Linked DNA regions of Methylorubrum populi. The main gene of each other region encodes a partner of the protein of the gene in region 2 in a complex. Links are inferred from orthologs where the notes say so. Each region holds a gene or a part of one and is shown on either strand. Other genes may lie near its edges.

Region 1 (16,228 bases), 310 kb from region 2 along the record:
TGCCGACATCGTGCTGGGCGACGACGGTCGCCTCACCTTCGATGCTCAAGGCCGCCTGAAGCGCGCCGAGAGCCTCGATCCGGCTTTCGGCGGCGACGACGTCATCGAGGCCGGCGGCGGCGATAACGTCGTCATCGGCGGCACCGGCACCGACACGATCACTACGCTCGGCGGCAACGACGTGATCCTCGGCGACAACGGCACCGCGCTGTTCGAGGCCGGCATGCGCGTCGAGTTCGCCTCGACCGATCCGGATGACGGCGCCCGCGACGTGATCAGGGCCGGCGACGGCGACAACGTGGTCATCGGCTCCGTCGGCTCAGACGACATCACCACGGGTTCAGGCGCCGATATCGTGCTCGGCGATATGGGGGTCGTGGCCTTCGAGAACGGCCTCGTCCGTGAGGTCTACACCACCGACGAACGCCGCGGCGCGGGCGACATCATCCGGGGCGGCGACGGTGACAACATCGTCCTCGGCGGCGCGGGCCGCGACGAGATCATCACCGGCAAGGGCGCGGATCTCATTCTGGGCGATTTCGGCGAGGCGAGCTTCACCGGCGGGCGCCTGGTGCGCGTGGCCACGCTCAACCCGAACCGTGGCGACGACGACTCGATCGACGCGGGCAACGGCGACAACGTCATCCTCGGCGGCTTCGGCAGCGACACCATCTCCGCCGGCTCCGGCTCGGATGTCGTGCTCGGCGACAACGGACTCGCCACCTTCCTCACTGACGGCAAGCGGATCCTCGTCCGCACGACCGATGTGGAGGCCGGCGCGGCCGACACGATCAAGGTGGGCGACGGCGACAACCTCGTCCTCGGCGGCACGGATGCCGACCTGATCACCACCGGCAAGGGCGCCGACGTGATCCTCGGCGACTTCGGTGCGGTGACCTACGATGCGGCCGGTCTGCTCAAGCAGATCCTGTCCACTGACACGGGTTTGGGCGGCGACGACACGATCACGGCCGGTGACGGAAGCGACACCATCCTTGGCGGCTTCGGCTCTGACGCCATCACCGCCGGTGACGGTGCCAAGACCGTGCTCGGCGACAGCAGCGGGCTCGACTACGCCGCCGGTGTCCTGACCCTGGTCCAGAGCCTGACCCCAGCCGTCGGCGCGGCCGACACCATCCGCCTCGGCAACGGCCGCAAGCTCGTGCTCGGCGGTGCCGGCAGCGACACGGTCGAGGGCCAGTCGGGCGACGCCATCGTCCTCGGCGATGCCGGCCTCGTGCGGCTCGTCAACGGCAGCCCGGTTCGGGCCGAGAGCACGGATGTGAACGTCTCGGGCGACGACAGCGTCACCCTCGGCGCCGGCAACGGCGTGGTGCTTGGCGGCTCGGGCGCGGATCGCCTGACGCTGGGCGCGGGTCGCTCGGTGGTGCTGGGCGACAATGGCAGCGTCGATCTCGACGCGCAGGCGCGGCCGGTCGAGATCGCCTCGACCGCGCCGGAGGTCGGCGGCCGCGACGTGATCGTGGTCGGCGATGGCGGCTCGGTGGTGCTCGGCGGCTTCGGTGCCGACAGCATCACCACGGGCGCGGACTCGGACGTGATCCTCGGCGACAACGGCGCGGTGACGCTCTCGGCCTTCGTCCCGGTCTTCGTGCGCACCACGAGTGCCGCGGTCGGTGACGCCGACGAGATCCGTGCGGGCGAGGGCGACAACACCGTGCTCGGCGGTGCGGGCGGTGACACGATCGTCACCGGCTCGGGCCGTGACACGGTGTTCGGCGATGCCGGTCAGATCCGCTTCGACGCGAAGGGTCTGGTCGAGCGGGCCGAGAGCCTGGATACGGGGATCGGCGGCGACGACACCATCGAGGCGGGCGCGGGCGACAATCTCGTCGTCGCGGGCGTGGGCGCCGACAAGGTGACGACGCTCGCCGGCGCCGACATCGTGCTGGGCGACAATGGTGCGGTGGTGTTTGCCGGCGGCGTGCGGGTGAGCGTGGCCACCACGGCTCCGACCGACGGCGGCAAGGACGCGCTCCTCCTCGGCGACGGCGACAACCTCGTCCTCGGCGGTACGGATGCCGACTTGATCACCACCGGCAAGGGCGCCGACGTGATCCTCGGCGACTTCGGCAGCGTCAGCTATGACGCGGCCGGTCTGCTCAAGCAGATCCTGTCCACCGACACGGGTCTGGGCGGCGACGACACGATCACGGCCGGTGACGGAAGCGACACCATCCTTAGCGGCTTCGGCTCTGACGCCATCACCGCCGGTGACGGTGCCAAGACCGTGCTCGGCGATAGCGGCGGGCTCGACTACGCCGCCGGTGTCCTGACTCTGGTGCAGAGCCTGACCCCGGCCATCGGCGCGGCCGACACCATCCGCCTCGGCAACGGCCGCAAGCTCGTGCTCGGCGGTGCCGGCGGTGACACGGTCGAGGGCCAGTCGGGCGACGCCATCGTCCTCGGCGATGCCGGCCTCGTGCGGCTCGTCAACGGCAGCCCGGTTCGGGCCGAGAGCACGGATGTGAACGTCTCGGGCGACGACAGCGTCACCCTCGGCACCGGCAACGGCGTGGTGCTTGGCGGCTCGGGCGCGGATCGCCTGACGCTGGGCGCGGGTCGCTCGGTGGTGCTGGGCGACAATGGCAGCGTCGATCTCGACGCGCAGGCGCGGCCGGTCGAGATCGCCTCGACCGCGCCGGAGGTCGGCGGCCGCGACGTGATCGTGGTCGGCGACGGCGGCTCGGTGGTGCTCGGCGGCTTCGGTGCCGACAGCATCACCACGGGCGCGGGCTCGGACGTGATCCTCGGCGACAACGGCGCGGTGACGCTCTCGGCCTTCGTCCCGGTCTTCGTGCGCACCACGAGTGCCGCGGCCGGTGACGCCGACGAGATCCGTGCGGGCGAGGGTGACAACACCGTGCTCGGCGGTGCGGGCGGCGACACGATCGTCACCGGCTCGGGCCGCGACACGGTGTTCGGCGATGCTGGTCAGATCCGCTTCGATGCGAAGGGTCTGGTCGAGCGGGCCGAGAGCCTGGACACGGGGATCGGCGGCGACGACGCCATCGAGGCGGGCGCGGGCGACAACCTCGTCGTCGCGGGCGTGGGCGCCGACAAGGTGACGACGCTCACCGGGGCCGACATCGTGCTCGGCGACAATGGTGCGGTGGTGTTTGCCGGCGGCGTGCGGGTGAGCGTGGCCACCACGGCTCCGACCGACGGCGGCAAGGATACGCTGACGCTGGGAGACGGCGACAACCTCGTCCTCGGCGGCACGGATGCCGACACGATCGTCACCGGCAAGGGCGCCGACGTGATCCTCGGCGACTTCGGCAGCGTCAGCTATGACGCGGCCGGTCTGCTCAAGCAGATCCTGTCCACCGACACCGGACTCGGCGGTGACGACACCGTCGTGGCCGGAGATGGCGACAACCTCGTCATCGGCGGCTTCGGTTCGGACAGCATCACTGCGGCCACCGGCGCGGACGTGCTTCTCGGCGATAGCGGCGAGGTGCTCTATGCCGGCGCTCGTCTGGTCCAGGCGCGCAGCCTGGATGCCGGGACCGGCGGTCGCGACACGGTCAAGGCCGGCGAGGGCACCAACATCGTTATCGGCGGCATGGATGCCGACCTGATCGAGACCGGCTCCGGCCGCGACGTGATCCTCGGCGACAGCGGCCTGGTGCGTCGCGACGCCGACGGCCTCGCTCAGGTGGTCTCGACCGATACCGCCCTGGGCGGCGACGACACGATCCGGGCGGGCGAGGGCGACAATCTCGTCCTCGGCGGCGCCGGTGCTGATACGATCGACACCGGGGCCGGCGCGGATATCGTGCTGGGCGACAGCGGCGAGGCCCTGTTCAAGCTCGGTGTCATCGCCTCGGTGACGACGCTCGATGCGGTCAACGGCGCGGGCGACACGATCCGCGCGGGTGACGGTGACAACCTCGTTTTCGGCGGTCTCGGCGGCGATGCCGTCACCACCGGCACGGGAGGCGACGCCATCGTCGGCGACCAGGGCCGGGCCACCTTCTCCGGCGGCGTCCTGGTCGTGCTCGAGACGGTCGATCCGGCGGCGGGCGGTGACGACCAGATCGTGGCGGGCGAGGGCGACAACCTCGTCCTCGGCGGCGTCGGCGCCGACCGCATCGTCACCGGTGCGGGCGCCGACATGATCCTCGGCGACAACGGCCGGGCGGACCTTGTCCTGAAGGCCGGCCGCGCGGTGGTCCGGCGGCTGGCTTCCACCGATCCGCTCGCGGGGGGCGACGACCGCATCGAGGCCGGCGAGGGGAACGACTACGCGGCCGGCGGCACGGGTGCGGACGTGATCCTCGGCGGCGGCGGCCACGACGTGCTGTTCGGCGACCACATGCTGTACGACTTGGCCCTGCCGGTGAACCAGCGCGCGGTCTCGATCTTCACGGCGGCGGCCGATGGCGGCGGCAACGACACCATCGAGGGCGGTGCGGGTGACGACTTCCTCTACGGCCAGCAGGGCGACGACATGCTCTTTGGCGGCGAGGGCGACGACGACATCACCGGCGGCCACAACGTGCTCGGCGGGGCCGACGGCAACGACGGCCTCTTCGGCGGGAACGGCGCGGATGTGATCCTCGGCGATAACGGCGTCATCACCCGCAACGTGCTCGTGGACGACGTCAAGTCGGTCACGTGGCAGCGCAATCCCGGTCCCTTCGCCGATACGGTGAGCCGCGACGTGCTGCGCTTTGACCTCATCGACTTCGTCGGCGGGGACGACGCGATTGCCGGCGGGGCCGGCGATGACCGGATCTTCGGTCAGATGGGCGACGACCTCATCTACGGTGAGGAAGGATCCGACGAGATCGTCGGCGGCCTTGGCCGTGACAGGATCGACGGCGGCACGGATGCCGACTACCTCCTCGGCGACGAGGGCCGGATCGTCCGCGCCTACACCAAGGACGGTGCGGCGGTCCTCAACAGCGACGGCACCTGGCACCGCGACGTGGTGCTGGAGGAGATCGGCACCGTCACGGCCGCCATCGCCACCGACTCGCAATCGGCTGCCGCACGAACCGCCGATCTCGCCGAGAAGCTGGCCCAGGCCGACCTCGTCCTCGCGGTCGGTGCCCGCGACGGCTCTGGCACGCGCCTGACCACGGGCACGGGGGGAGCTTGGTCGAGCGCGGCGCTCACCGTCTCCCTGGCCCGGGCCGACGATGACATCATCGCCGGTGGCGAGGGCAACGACGTGCTGTTCGGCCAGCGCGGCAACGACATCCTGATGGGTGTCGGCGGCGACGACCTGATCTACGGCGACCGCGCCTCGAACCTGTCGGAGACCCCCTCCGACCGGCCGACCATCGTCAACGCTGTCCGGCTGATCGGTGCCGCGGCGGAAGCCGGCCTCGTGCTGCCGCTCGGCGGCGAGGTGGTGGTGCCGGCCCTCAACCTCGTGCCCGGCGCGTTCGGCGCCGGCGCTCCGCGCATCGAGGTCTATCCGTCGATGGCAGGCGTGGTCTCCGACATTGCCGGGTCCGATCCGATCCGGCGCGGGGACGGCGCCACGCTGACCGTCTACGCCTCGCTGGTTCCGAGTCTCTACGGCACCAACAACGTGCTGGCGGGCAACGACATCATCGAGGGCGGCGCGGGCAACGATACGATCTACGGCGACAGCAGCGAGACCTACACGCTCGACGTGACGGCCTACGCCGCGCTCAACGGTCAGATCGACAAAGTCTCCGCCTCGGCCTCCGACCTGCTCGGCGTGTTCGCCACGCTCAGCCGCGGCGTCGACCTGCTCCAGGGCGGCCCGAGCCGGACGATCACCTACGGCAACGACACCATCACCGGGGGGGAGGGCGACGACTTCATCGTCGGCGATGCCGCCCGCACCGTCGTGCAGGGGGCGGGCCCGCTGCGCAGCCTGTCCGTCGAGGCGGCCCTGACGCTCAGCGATGCCCTCTCCGACATGCGCTCGGTCATCACCGACCTCGCCATGACGGGCCGGGTCGCCCAGGCGGCGGTGACGGTGAAGCTGGAGGCGGTGGCGCAACGCCCGCTGAACGAGATCCTCGCCTTCGGCCTGCCGGAGGGCATGGGGACGAACCACGTGGTGTCGATCGGCAACGACGTCATCGACGGTGGCGCGGGCGACGACCTCGTGGTCGGCGACACCCTCGTCATGTTCCAGCCCGGCGTGGCGCGCGGCCTCGCGGTCCAGGATCCCGCGACGGCGTCCGAGGCGGCCAAGGTGGAGGCGGCCGTGTTCGCCCGTGCCGCGGAACGGTTCTCCGCGATGCAGCAGCATCTCGCGGTGGACTACCCGGTCGATCTGAAGTCGGTGGCCCTCCACTGGATCGCCTCCATCGCCTCCCGCGGCGACAGCTTCCTGAGCGGGAACGACCGGATCGACGGAGGCGACGGCAACGATCTCCTGATCGGCGATACTGGCTTCATCCAGCTGCCGGCCGCCAATGCGGCGCAGGGCCGGGGCACCACGGCCGCGACCCTCGCCGAGGATCGTGCCCAGGTCGAAGCCCGCGTCCTCGGTGTCGGCGCCGCTGGCCTCGATGCGGATCTCGATGCCTGGAACCGCTCGGCCTGGAACGCCCTGGCCGGCAGCGTCGCCAGCTGGCGCAACCCGCTCTACAGCGGTCTCGCGTGGCGGAGCCCGTTCGGCTTCGCCAGCCAGCAGAGCCTCACGGCGGCCTATCGTGGCTGGATCGGTACGCCGAGGGACACCCGGTTCGACCTGCAGAGCGTGCTGTTCGACCTCCGCTTCATCCTGGGCGTGCCGGATCTCGCGCAGCCGGCCTCCGGCGTCTATGCCGGCGCGATCAAGGCGGGTGAGGACATCATCTCGGGCGGGGCGGGCAACAACCGGATCTTCGGCGCAAAGGCGACGCTCGTGCCGACGCTCGATGCCGATGGCCGGATGCTCGGTCCGAACGCCTTCACGGTGCTCCTGCCGACCAATCTCGGCATGGTCCAGGGCAGCTTCACTCCGATGCTGTTCCCCAACAGCATCGGTGTGATCAACACGGCCGGCGTCGGAACGCAGTTCCTCAACTTCCACTACGGCGTCGCAGTGGCCGGGAAGTGGGGGGCTTCGTCCCTGGCGAACTACGCGCAGACCTACGGCGCGTCCGCCTGGAACCCGTTCGGGCTCGCTGCCGCGCCTCAATACGGGGTGCCGCAAGGTTCCCAGACCGGAATGGATCAGGTCAGCGAAGGCGACAGCGGCATCAAGGTCATCGGCTTCTACAAGAAGCGGGCGATCTGGTCGTTCGATGCCGGCCTGTCCCTGCCGTCCTTCTCCGCGACCGCCGCCAACACCCTGACGCCAACCGCGGTTGCCGGCCGTCCGGCCACGATCGAGGCCGTCGCCCATAAGCCGCTCCTGGCCAACGAGGTCATCCGTTCCATCGAGGGCGGCGACATCGTCCTGCGTCCCTCCAGCCGGCCGGCCTCCAACCCGTCGAAGTACGACACGTGGTTCTTCGACGAGGCCAAGGGCAGCTTGGTGGAGCAGGCGAAGAACGAGGACGACATCCTCTTCCTCGCCAAGCGCTTCGGTGACCCGACGCTGCCGGTGAAGTGATCGCCGCCCGCGGTCGGGCTGAAAGACGACACGGAAACCGCCGCCCGGCTCGCCTCGGGCGGCGGCTTCGATCATGGTCATACGGTGCGCGGCCGGAAGGGCCCGCCGCGCGTATCGCCGGGGTCCGGGCGAGGGGATTTCGAGGCGATGCCGTTTCTGGAGACGCTCTCATTCGACGCCGTCGACGCGCCTTCCCATGCGGACGCCCTGACGCGGCTGCGGGCGGATGCCCTTCAGGCCATCGTCATCCGCAAAGTCCTGACATCCGACGAGTGCCTGGCGATCACAACCGAACTGGCGGACAACCGGCAGGGCTTTCCCACGACCTCGTTCCCGGCGCCGTTCCGGTCGCACTTCTACGGTATGAACCTGAACCTCGCGGATCCGGATCTTCGCGCCTATTTCGAGATGGCCCCCGGCTTCACGCGCAGCCTCGGGGATCTGATGACCCCGCGGGGCGGCTTCGAGGGCCGGATCCTCGGTCTGCTCTCGCGTCTCGATGGCGGGCGCCGCTACGGGCCGCCGGTTCTGCCCGACGGGCGTCCGTACATGGTCACGACGCTGCGCTCGCATCACGAGGGTGGCTTCATCCCGCCGCACTTCGACAACGAGCAGCGAAACCGGCCGAGTTATCGCCACCTCGACGGCCTGGTCGAGGGCGACATCTTCTCCTTCGTGCTGACCCTGTCGAAGGCCGAACGCGGCGGGATGCTCGAAGTCTTCGACGCCCGAGCGGATGCGTGGTCGGGCCGGTTTCAGAATCGCGACCGCGCGTCGCGCAAGCCCGACCTCTCGCACTTCGCCCGTCACGCCTTCGACGTCGAGGCCGGGACCATCGTGATCCTGCGTTCCGGCCGCTTCCTGCATCAAGTCACGCCGGTGGAAGGCTCCCGCCTGCGCTGGACCGCCTGCTCCTTCATGGCCCGAGCCCGCAGCGGTGACGGTGTCTATTGCTGGGGCTAGCGCGGTGACGCGGGTCCCGGCCTATTTCGACGCCTTCCTCACGGCGGTCGCGGGCGGTGCCGAGATCGATCACGTTCATCTGGGTCACTGGGACGCGCCGGGGGCGATCGGGCCGGCCCGTGCGCGCGCGGGCTTCGCGCAGGCGCAGGACCGGTTGAGCGCGGCGCTCATTGCGTGGCTCGACCTCGCACGCGGCCATCTTGTGCTTGATGTCGGCTGCGGCTTCGGAGGCAGCTTGCGGACGATCCGGACCTGCCATCCCGGGGTGGAGGTGATCGGGCTCAACCTCGATCCGCGCCAGTTGGCGGTCGGCTTTCGCCGAGACCGAAGGCGGCGCAACGCCACGTGGATCGCAGCGGATGCCTGCCGCCTGCCGTTCGCAGGGGGCATGTTCGACCGGCTGCTCTGCGTCGAGGCGGCCTTTCACTTCGCCTCCCGCCGCGACTTCTTCGCCGAGGCGCATCGCGTGCTGGCACGGGACGGCGTTCTCGTATTGAGCGACATCGTCCTCACCCGCCCGCCGCTGCCGGAGGAGGAAGTCGCGCTGCTGGCGGACGGGCTCGAGGCCGCCTTCGGCCCCTGGCCCGACAAATGGGCGAGCCTCGACGCGATCGGTCGCGATGCGGAAGCGGCCGGTTTCACCCTCCTCGTGACCGACGCCACGGCGAACACCGAGCCGAGCTTTCACACCATCGCTCCGGGTCGGAGCGACAGGCCGACCAGCGGCGACGTCTTGCGAGAACTGCATCGGCTCGGCTGCCTGCACTATCTTTATCTCCGCCTGGACAAGCGATGACCCGGATTGTGCCGCCGCGCCGTCTCGATCACCCCGGTTCCGGCGCATGGCGCGAGTTGCGGCGGCTGCCGATCCAAATGCCGGAGAGGGGGGCGGCGCGGGTCGATTGGACCTGGCAAGCTTTGCCCAGGCCTTAAATTCGCTCCTCTCCCGAACGATCGGTTCAGTGCCGCCCCGGTCACCGCGAAGCCATGCCCGAACCAGTCTCCCACACACCGCGGCGCATCGCCCTCGTTTGCATGACGCCGCGCCCCGATGCGCAGGAACTCGGCGAGCTGCGGCTGCCGAGCTTCGGGATCCGGCGCATCCACGCGGCGCTGCTCGGCGACCCCGATCTCGCCGGGGCGACGGTGAGGCTATTCGACCGCCGCACCGCCGATATCGAGGCTTATGTCGCCGATATCCTGGACTTCGAGCCCGATCTCGTCGGCTTCTCGATCTATGTCTGGTCGGCGCCGGCCATGATCGCGGTGGCGCGCGCCCTGCGCGCCCGCCGCCCCTCGCTCGCCGTCGTCTTCGGCGGCCCCTCGGCGCGATCCGCCTTCTTCGATCTCGAACCCTACCGCCCGGCCCACGCCTATCTCGACGCCGTGGTCGAGGGCGACGGCGAGGAGATCATCTGCGAGATCGCCCGGCTGCCGCACTTCGATCGATCGGATTGGGAGCGGGTGCGCGGGCTGACGCTGCCGAGCGCGACCGGCTGGCTTCGGACCGAGCGGCGCCCGCCCATCGCCGCCCTCGACCGGATCGCCTCGCCCTACGCGCACGGGCTGATGCCGCAGGGCGGCGTGGCCTATCTCGAGAGCTATCGCGGCTGCCCGCTCTCCTGCCGCTTCTGCGAGTGGGGTACGAAGGAGAACAGCAAGGCCTCATTCTCGGCCGACTACATCGCCGGCGAGCTCGAGGCCTTCCGCACCCTGGAGGCGCCGGCGGTATTCCTGCTCGATGCCGGCCTCAACCTGAACATCGGCGCCTTCCGCAACCTTCGGCTCGCCGCCCAGCGCTCCGGCTTTCTCAAGGAAACCCTGCTCTGGGCGGAGATCTACCCCTCGGTCGTGCGCGACGAGCACCTCGCCTTCATCGAGGAGATCGGCACCGCCTATCTCGGCGTCGGGATGCAGTCGATGGACCCGGCGGTGCTGCGCCTGCACGACCGCCCCTCGGATTCGCCCCGCTTCGAGGCGGCGGTGCGGGCGCTGGCGCGCATCACCAACATCGAGCTGCAGATCATCGCGGTCCTGCCCGGCGATACGCCGGAGGGGTTCTTCCGCACCCTCGACTATGCCCTGTCGCTGCCCGCGAGCGTCCGGGTCTATCACTGTCTCGTCTTGCCCGACGCGCTGCTGACCCGCAGCCGGCCCGAGTGGAACATCCGCTTCGACCCGCACACGCTGACGATGCGCTCCTGCGAGGGCTGGAGCGAGGACGCGGTGGCGCGCACCCGCGCGGAACTGCGGCGGCGTGCCCTCGCCGCCGGGGGCAAGGCCGGCGAGTTCTGGTGGGCCTTCCCCCGCCGGCCCGAGCGCGTCACCCAAGCCCGCGCTTCGTGGCGGCAGGCCGCCGCGCGATGAATGCGGCCCGCTCCGGCCTGCGCATCGCGCTGGTGGCGCAGTATCCTGAGCGCGATCCGGCGATGCCGAGCTTCGTGCCCAATCTCGGCCTGCGCATGGTCGAGGCCACCCTGCGCGCCGCCGCCCTTCCCGGTCTCGTCTGCCGGGTCTGGGATCTGACCGCCGGCGACCCCGAGCGGGTTGCCCGCGAGATCACCGCTTTCGACCCCGACATCGTCGGCTTCTCGGCCTATCTCTGGTCGCTGCCCTTCCTCTGCCGCGTCGCCGCGCTGATCAAGCAAGACGACCCGGCCCGCCTCGTCGTCTTCGGAGGCCCCTCGGCCCGGCCGGTCATGTTCGCGCGGCCGCCCTTCTCCGCTGCGGCGGACGACATCGACGTCCTCGTCATCAACGAGGGCGAGGAGACCTTTCTCGAGATCGTGTCGCTCGAACTCCGCACGCCGGCCGCGCTGGGCGCTCTGCGCGGCGTCGCCGTCCGCGACGGCGAGGGTTGGCGCGAGACCCCCGCGCGACCGCTGGCCAATCTCGACAGCCTCGCCTCGCCCTACGCGCTGAACCTCGTGCAGCATGGCGGCCTCGGCGTGCTGCAGACCTATCGGGGCTGCCCCTTCACCTGCTCGTTCTGCGAGTGGGGCACCATGGAATCGCCCAAGCGCGTGCGCGCCGTCGACCACCTGACACGGGAGTTCGACGCCATCGCCGGCCACGAGGTCTACGCCGCGCTCCTCGTCGATGCCGGGCTGAACCTCAACCGCAACGCCTTCCTCAACCTCCGGCAGGCCGCCGAGGAGAGCGGCTTCTTCGAGCGCCGCGGGCTGATCTGCGAGGTCTATCCGGCCGCAGTGCGCCAGGAGCATCTCGACTTCCTCGCCACCATCAGCAACGCCTATGTCGGCATCGGCCTGCAGAGCTTCGACAACGCGGTGCTGGCCCATGTCGACCGCACCTACGACGAGCGGCGCTTCGACGAGACCTTCGCCAAGCTGGATGCGGTGGCGAGCCTCGCCGTCGAGATCATCCTGGGACTGCCCGGCGACAATCCGGAAACCTTTCGCCGCAACTTCGAGCGAGCCCGACGTCTGCCCTGCGCGCTCCGGGTCTATCACTGCGTCGTGCTGCCCTCGGGCCTGATGGTGCGCTCGCCCCCCGAGCATCGCCTCGACTACGATCCGGTCTCTCTGAAGATGATCTCCTGCACCGGCTGGAGCGAGGCCGCCCTGGCGGCGGAGTGCCGCTTCCTGACGCGGCAGGCGTCGCTTCAGGGCGGGCGCGCGGGTGCGTTCTTCTGGACCTTCCCGCCGCCCCGGTGAGAGGCGTCAGCTCACCTCGAAGCTCGTCCACAACCCGTTGTCGAACCGTTCGAGCACGGTCGCGCTCAGGAGCCAGCGGCCGGGATTGTCGGCCACGAAGGCGATCTGGGCGCTGCGGCCCTCCGGGATCTGCACCGTGTCGAGCCAGTAGGGCTCCCAGCCGTCGTCGAGCTGGTGCAGCAGGCGAAAGACGTGGCCGTGCAGGTGCAGGCTCTGGATGAAGCCGGTGTCGTTGCGGATCGCCAGCACCACGACCCCCCCGCGCTTGACCGAGAACAGGGGCGGCGCCCCCGCCGCGCCGCTCGCGCCGTTGACCTGCCAGACCTTGGCCGGATCGCCCTGATAGGGTGTTTCGGCGCCGGGCTTGGTCTTGTCCGGCCGCACGCCGCCCGTCAGCACGAGGTCGCGGCGCAGGGCGTTCTGGAGGCGGATCTCGGTCGGCAGGCGCTTGTTCTCGGGGATCGAGCCGATGGCCGCGCGGCCGGCTTGCGCCACCGGCTCGCCGGCGGCGGTCAGGGTCGCCAGCGGCAGGCCCTGGCCGATCAGGGCGGTGATCGCGCCGGCCGCTCCCGCCTGTGCGGGGAGGTCGAGGAGAAGATCGTAGCGCGTGCCCGGCGCCAGCGGCAGGGTGGCCTTCAGCGGCTCGAAGGTGTCGGTCGGCTGTCCGTCAACGGCCGCGACATACGCCTTCAGCCCGTCGAAGCGGATGCGCAGGCCACGCGCGTTGCAGGCATTGGCCAGGCGCAGGCGCAGGCGGCTGCCGGGCCGGGCCTCGAGGGTGAGCGGAATCGGTCTGCCGTTGAGGGTGACCACGCTCCCCAGCCGCCCCGCCGCGGCGGCGAAGGCGACCTGCCCGAACGGCTGGAGCGCGCCCGCCTCGTCGAGCCGCCAATCCTGCAGCAGCAGCGCGAGATCCTGGTCGACCGTGGGCGGGGAGGGCTCCTCCACGATCAGCATGCCGGCGAGGCCGCGGCCCGAGGGCTCGCTCGATCCGCCGATCACGAGCGGGCGGATCAGGAAGGTGCCGGCATCGGGCGGCGTGAAATCGTAGGTGAAGCTGTCGCCCGGCTTGATCGGCTCCTGCGTGACGCCGCCGACGCCGTCCATGGCGTTGCGGTTGCGCACGCCGTGCCAGTGCAGGGAGAGGGGGCGGTCGGTGCCGTTCTCGACGCGCAGGCGAAGTGGCTCGCCGAGCTTGATCCGCAGGATCGGCGCCGCCTCCTCGCCGAGCCGCCACACCGCCGTCTCCGGTGCGGGCTCCGGTTTCAGGCGGAGCTTGGCGGGGGCCGCCTTGAGCGATCTCGGCTCCGGCGGCGTGGCCTTCCCGGCGGGCGCCTTTTCGGCCGGGGCTTGTGCTCCGGCGGAGACTGGCATCAGCGCGAGGGCGGCGCTGCCGGCGAGCAGGCCGCGTCGCGAAAAGGATCCCGGCTCGGGCTGGGCCATCGGGTCGGGCTTTCGCATGATGTCTCGCGTCGTCACTGGATCGGAGAGGGGTTGTAGACAGGCCCCGCCCGCCCCGCCACCGGCAAACCCTTCCGTAAGTTTTTTGCTGCGGCCATGGGCGCGCGTGCTATAGACGCGCGCTTCGACGGCCCGGTGTCCGGGCTCGTGTCGATGGCGCTCGCGGGCGTGGCGGAACTGGTAGACGCGCTGGATTTAGGTTCCAGTGTCGCAAGACGTGGGGGTTCGAGCCCCTCCGCCCGCACCAAGTCCGTACGGGGCCGGCGCCGGGACCGAATCGGTTCCCGCCGGGACCTCTCCCATGGCGCAGCGGCACGCGAAGACGAGATTGCGGTTTTAGAAAAAAGCGGACGAACGACGATGCAGGTGACCGAGACGACCTCCGAGGGGCTGAAGCGCGAGTTTCAGGTGCTCCTCCCCGCGACCGAGCTTGAGGATCGCCTCAACACCGAGCTCTCGAACATCAAGGGCAAGGTCCAGATCAAGGGCTTCCGCCCCGGCAAGGTGCCGGTCGCGCACCTGCGCAAGGTCTACGGCAAGTCCGTGATGGCCGACGTGCTGCAGAACGCCGTCAACGAGGCGAACCAGCAGATCGTCGCCGACAAGGGCCTGCGCCTCGCGCTCGAGCCGCAGATCGAGTTCCCGAAGGACGAGGAGCAGAACATCATCGAGCGCGCGCTCGACGCCAAGGGCGACCTCGCCTTCAAGGTAAAGCTTGAGGTGCTGCCGAGCTTCGAGCTCGCCGACCTCTCCGACGTCTCGATCAAGAAGCTCGTGCTCAAGCCCTCCGACGAGGAGATCAACGAGACGCTGGAGCGCATGGCCAAGGACAGCCGCTCGTTCGAGCCCCGCGAGGAGGGCGCGGAGGCGCAGTCCGGTGACCGCGTCACCATCGACTTCGTCGGCCGCATCGACGGCACCGAGTTCGAGGGCGGCAAGGGCGAGGATGTCGATCTGGAGCTCGGCTCCAACACCTTCATCCCCGGTTTCGAGGACCAGCTCGTCGGCGCCAAGGTCGGTGACAGCCGTGTCGTGAAGGTCGCCTTCCCGGCCGATTACCAGGCCGAGCAGCTCGCCGGTAAGGATGCCGAGTTCGACGTCACGGTGAAGGCGGTCGCCGCCCCCGGCGAGACCAAGATCGACGACGAGCTCGCCAAGCGCTTCGGCATGGACGACTTGGAGAAGCTGAAGGAGGCCGTCTCCAAGGCCGTCGGCGCCGATTACGAGGCCCAGTCCCGGCGCAAGCTCAAGAAGGAGCTGCTCGACGCGCTCGATGGCAAGTACGCCTTCGACCTGCCCCCGAGCCTCGTCCACCAGGAATTCGCCGCCGTGTGGGCGCAGGTCGAGCAGGACCTGAAGAACCGCGGCAAGACCTTCGAGGACGAGGGCACCACCGAGGAGGCCTCCCAGGCGGAGTACCGCAAGATCGCCGAGCGGCGCGTGCGCCTCGGTCTGGTGCTTGCGCAAGTCGGCGAGACCGCCGATATCAAGGTCTCGGATGACGAGGTCAATCAGGCCCTGTTCGCCCGGATCCGGCAGTTCCCGGGTCAGGAGAAGCAGGTCTACGACTTCTACCGCAACAATCCGCAGGCGCTCGCCGAGCTTCGCGCGCCGCTGTTCGAGGAAAAGGTCGTCGACCATGTCCTCGGTCAGGTCCAGGTCGTCGAGGAACCCGTCTCCAAAGAGGCGCTCTTCGCCGAAGACGACGAGGCCGATGCGGCCTCGACGGACGAGAAGCCGAGCGAGTCCAGCAACGAGGCGGCGGCCGACAAGGCTGCCGGCTGATCGCCGACCCTCCGGCTCCGCGGCGGGCGGCGATCTCAAGAGAGATCAGGCGGCGTTAACGGCTGCCATGTTCGCTGTAACCAACCGGCCCCGAGCGATTCGCTCCGGGGCCGGACTCCGGAGCCGAGGGCTGATATGAGAGATCCGGTCGACTACTTCCATAATTCGCTCGTGCCCATGGTGGTCGAGCAGTCGAGCCGCGGCGAGCGCGCCTTCGACATCTATTCCCGGCTCCTGCGCGAGCGGATCATCTTCCTTACCGGTCCCGTCGAGGACCAGGGCGCGTCGCTGATCGTCGCCCAGCTCCTGTTCCTGGAGGCCGAGAACCCGAAGAAGGAAATCTCCTTCTACATCAACTCGCCCGGCGGCGTGGTGACCTCGGGCCTGTCGATCTACGACACGATGCAGTTCATCCGTTGCCCCGTCACGACGCTCTGCGTCGGCCAGGCCGCCTCGATGGGCTCGCTCCTGCTGACCGCCGGCGAGGCCGGCCACCGCTTTGCCCTGCCGAACGCCCGGATCATGGTGCACCAGCCCTCCGGCGGCTTCCAGGGCCAGGCCACCGACATCCTGATCCACGCCCGCGAGATCGAGGCGCTCAAGAAGCGCCTGAACGAGATCTACGTGAAGCATACCGGCCGCGACTACGAGACGATCCATCAGGCGCTCGAGCGCGACAACTTCATGACCGCCGACGCGGCCAAGGAGTTCGGCCTGATCGATGACATCCTGCACAAGCGCCCCGAGCCGGCGGCGGCCTGAGGCAGGCGGGGAACCTGAGGCGTCC
Region 2 (3,680 bases):
TGTCGGCCTCGCCGCGCGGCACTTCCTCGTAATGGTCGAACTGCATCGTGAAGTTGGCGCGGCCCTGGGAGAAGGAGCGCAGCTGGTTCACGTAGCCGAACATGTTGGCCAGCGGCACCATCGCGTTGATGACGTTGGCGTTGCCCCGCATGTCCTGGCCCTGGATCTGGCCGCGGCGGGAGTTGAGGTCGCCGATGACCGAACCGGTATACTCTTCCGGCGAGACGACCTCGACCTTCATCACCGGCTCGAGCAGGACCGAGCCGCCCTTCTGCAGCGCCTCACGGAAGGCGGCGCGGGAGGCGATCTCGAAGGCGAGCGCCGAGGAGTCGACGTCGTGGTAGGCGCCGTCGACCAGCTCCACCTTCACGTCGACCACCGGGAAGCCGGCGAGCACGCCCGCGCCGAGGACCGAGTTGAGGCCCTTCTCGACGCCGGGGATGTACTCCTTCGGCACCGCGCCGCCGACGATCTTCGACTCGAACGAGAAGCCGGCGCCCGGCTCGTTCGGCTCGACGACGAACTTCACCCGGGCGAACTGACCGGTACCACCGGTCTGCTTCTTGTGGGTGTAGTCGATCTCCTGACGGCGGGTCAGCTTCTCGCGGTACGCCACCTGCGGCTGGCCGATATTCGCGTCGACCTTGTAGGTACGGCGCAGAATGTCGACCTTGATGTCGAGGTGGAGCTCGCCCATCCCCTTGAGGATGGTCTGGCCCGATTCCTGGTCCGTCGAGACGCGGAAGGACGGATCCTCGGCGGCGAGCTTCGAGAGCGCGATACCGAGCTTCTCCTGGTCGGCCTTCGACTTCGGCTCGACGGCGATCTCGATGACGGGCTCGGGGAACTCCATCTTCTCGAGGATCACGGCCTTGTTGGCGTCGCACAGGGTGTCGCCGGTGCGGGTGTCCTTGAGGCCGGCCAGGGCGACGATGTCGCCGGCATAGGCCTCCTTGATGTCCTCGCGGTTGTTGGCGTGCATCAGCAGCATGCGGCCGACGCGCTCCTTCTTGTCGCGCGAGGAGTTCAGCACGCTGGTGCCCGACTCGACCTTGCCCGAGTACACGCGGCAGAAGGTGATCGTGCCGACGTGGGGATCGTCCATGATCTTGAAGGCGAGCATGGAGAAGGGATCCTCGTCCGTCGGCTCGCGCTTGACCGGCTCCTCGGTCTTGAAGTCGAGGCCGTCGACCGCGCCGCGATCGACCGGGGACGGCAGGTAGTCCACGACGGCGTCGAGGAGCGGCTGCACGCCCTTGTTCTTGAAGGCCGAGCCGCACAGCACCGGGTGGAAGGCGCGCAGCTGCACGGCCTTGCGCACGAGGCGGCGCAGACCATCCTCGTCCGGCTCCACGCCGTCGAGATAGGCGGTCATCGCGTCGTCATCGAGCTCGACGCAGGCCTCGACCAGCTTGGTGCGGTACTCGACGGCCTGGTCCTTGAGGTCAGCGGGGATCTCTTCCTCGGCGAAGTTGGCGCCGAGCGCCTCGCCCGACCAGACGATCGCCTTCATCTTGATGAGGTCGATGACGCCCTTGAAGCTCGACTCGGCACCGATCGGCAGCTGGAGGCAGACCGGCTTGCCGGCGACGCGGCCGATGATGTCGGCGACGCACTTGAAGAAGTCGGCGCCGATCTTGTCCATCTTGTTGACGAACACGACGCGCGGCACGTCGTACTTGTCGGCCTGACGCCACACGGTCTCGGTCTGGGGCTCGACGCCCTGGTTGCCGTCGAGCACGCAGACGGCGCCGTCGAGCACGCGCAGCGAGCGCTCCACCTCGATGGTGAAGTCGACGTGGCCGGGGGTGTCGATGATGTTCAGGCGCTTGTCGCGCCAGAAGCAGGTGGTCGCAGCCGAGGTGATCGTGATGCCACGCTCCTGCTCCTGCTCCATCCAGTCCATCGTGGCGGCGCCCTCATGGACCTCGCCGATCTTATGGGACTTGCCGGTGTAGTAGAGGATCCGCTCGGTCGTCGTGGTCTTGCCGGCATCAATGTGGGCCATGATGCCGAAGTTGCGGTAGTCCTCGATCGCATGCGTGCGGGGCATCGGGGTCTCTCCGGGAGAAAGCGGGCACGAAGCGCGGCCCCTTGGCCGCGCTCGAAGGTCTCAGGACCGGTGAATTACCAGCGGTAGTGCGAGAAGGCGCGGTTGGCCTCGGCCATCCGGTGGGTGTCTTCGCGCTTCTTGACGGCGTTGCCGCGGTTGTTGGCGGCGTCGAGCAGCTCGGCGGAGAGACGCTCGACCATAGTCCGGTCGTTGCGGCCACGAGCGGCCTGGATCAGCCAGCGGATGGCGAGAGCCTGGCGGCGCTCGGTGCGGACCTCGACGGGGACCTGGTAGGTCGCGCCGCCGACGCGGCGGGAGCGAACCTCGATCGCCGGGGCGACGTTGTCGAGGGCGGCGCGGAACACCTCGATCGGGTTGGCGCGGGCGCGGCTCTCGACGAGGTCGAAGGCGCCGTAGACGATCCGCTCGGCGGTCGACTTCTTGCCCTCGTACATGATGGAATTCATGAACTTGGTGAGGACGACGTCGCCGTACTTGGCGTCCGGGATGATCTCGCGCTTCTCGGCAGAGTGACGACGGGACATGGTTCAGACTCTCGAAAAACTGGCTTTAAGCACCTCACGCAGGCCGCCTTGAGCGAAGAGCCGGCGACATCCTTGTGAGGCGGTGGAAATAGACGCCCGAAGAAAATCCTCCGGACGCTGATCTTACTTCAGGCGCCGATCTTACTTCGGGCGCTTGGCGCCGTACTTCGAGCGGCGCTGCTTGCGGTTCTTGACGCCCTGCGTGTCGAGCACGCCGCGCAGGATGTGGTAGCGCACACCCGGAAGGTCCTTCACGCGGCCGCCGCGGATCATGACCACGGAGTGCTCCTGAAGGTTGTGGCCCTCACCGGGGATGTAGCCGATCACCTCGAAGCCGTTGGTCAGGCGCACCTTGGCGACCTTACGAAGCGCCGAGTTCGGCTTCTTCGGGGTCGTGGTGTAGACGCGCGTGCAGACGCCGCGCTTCTGCGGGCAGGCGTTGAGCGCCGGCACCTTGTTGCGCGCCTTCTGCGCCTTGCGCGGCTGGGCGATCAGCTGGTTGATCGTCGGCATCCTGTGCCCTCTTCATCCGGCCGCACGGGGCGGCCACCGTCTGAAACCTGTCGAAGCCCCTTGCGGAGCGGTCGGTCCGCAGGCGAACCTGCGGCAAAACGAATAGCGCCAGAGGCCGGTCAGGGCCTTTGGCGATGGTGAGGCAGAGGATCACGCCGTTGAGCGGCGCGGTCTTACCCGCTGATCTGACGAGTACGTCAGGGTGTGGTGCCGGTATCGGTCTGACGACGGTCGCCGAAGCCCCTGGCTTCGACCCGAAAGCGACTCTCGATCCACCGGAGTGGCGCGCTTCTACGCGGGAGGGTCGGCTCCGTCAATGCCCGGAGAGGATAAAGTTCGGTGAACGGCCCTCTCTTCCGCGGCCAAGCTAATTCCCGGCCGCGACGCCGCTATTCGGCGGCGTCCGAGAGGCGGAACGCCTCGATTCCGCGCCGCTCTGGGTTGATTTCGGCGAGTGCCCGTTTCGCCGTTTCCAGCGGATGCTCGGCCTCGATTCGGACCGAGGCGAGATCCGGGCTCTTGTAGACGGTGACGACGGTGTCCATCACCTCGGTGAGCGTCGTGCGCTT

What was found.
Region 1: the proteins of rpsG (region 2) and tig are in contact, whole or in part, in a crystal structure (PDB 3GTY), measured with the Thermotoga maritima proteins. The link is inferred for Methylorubrum populi from one-to-one orthologs. Residues at the interface, in WP_004081843.1 of Thermotoga maritima: Lys34, Lys52, Lys55, Glu59, Arg62, Gln63, Glu66, Asn67, Lys69, Val71, Arg95, Ala109, Lys110, Lys111, Gly112, Arg113, Pro114, Glu117, Glu121, Ile124, Ala125, Tyr127, Asn128, Asn129, Thr130, Gly131, Lys135, Asp139, Arg142, Met143; in WP_004081061.1 of Thermotoga maritima: Glu122, Val124, Val129, Leu130, Tyr133, Glu188, Gly259, Ile262, Tyr263, Glu266, Ser270, Glu273, Gln274, Glu277, Arg308, Gln311, Ile312, Ser315, Tyr316, Glu325, Arg329, Arg336, Leu363, Phe366, Trp367, Arg373, Leu377, Arg381, Leu384, Glu387.

The regions. Positions count from the first base shown.
Region 1 is NZ_AP014809.1:2,744,389-2,760,616, forward strand. What follows is about bases 13,301-16,228. They hold tig (trigger factor), read left to right. Parts: upstream 13,301-14,016; coding sequence 14,017-15,441; downstream 15,442-16,228. Other genes in these bases: MPPM_RS12505 (multicopper oxidase family protein), read right to left, coding at 13,301-13,656; MPPM_RS12520 (ATP-dependent Clp protease proteolytic subunit), read left to right, coding at 15,577-16,203. Also shown: MPPM_RS12485 (2OG-Fe(II) oxygenase), read left to right, coding at 7,703-8,518; MPPM_RS12490 (class I SAM-dependent methyltransferase), read left to right, coding at 8,523-9,314; MPPM_RS12495 (B12-binding domain-containing radical SAM protein), read left to right, coding at 9,506-10,885; MPPM_RS12500 (B12-binding domain-containing radical SAM protein), read left to right, coding at 10,882-12,195; more of MPPM_RS12505, read right to left, coding at 12,202-13,300. UniProt on the Bacillus subtilis protein: Involved in protein export. Acts as a chaperone by maintaining the newly synthesized protein in an open conformation. Functions as a peptidyl-prolyl cis-trans isomerase.
Region 2 is NZ_AP014809.1:2,449,708-2,453,387, reverse strand. Bases 864-3,680 are described here. They hold rpsG (30S ribosomal protein S7), read right to left. Parts: upstream 2,599-3,680; coding sequence 2,128-2,598; downstream 864-2,127. Other genes in these bases: MPPM_RS11210 (SbcC/MukB-like Walker B domain-containing protein), read right to left, coding at 3,501-3,680; rpsL (30S ribosomal protein S12), read right to left, coding at 2,740-3,111; fusA (elongation factor G), read right to left, coding at 864-2,053. Outside these bases: more of fusA, read right to left, coding at 1-863.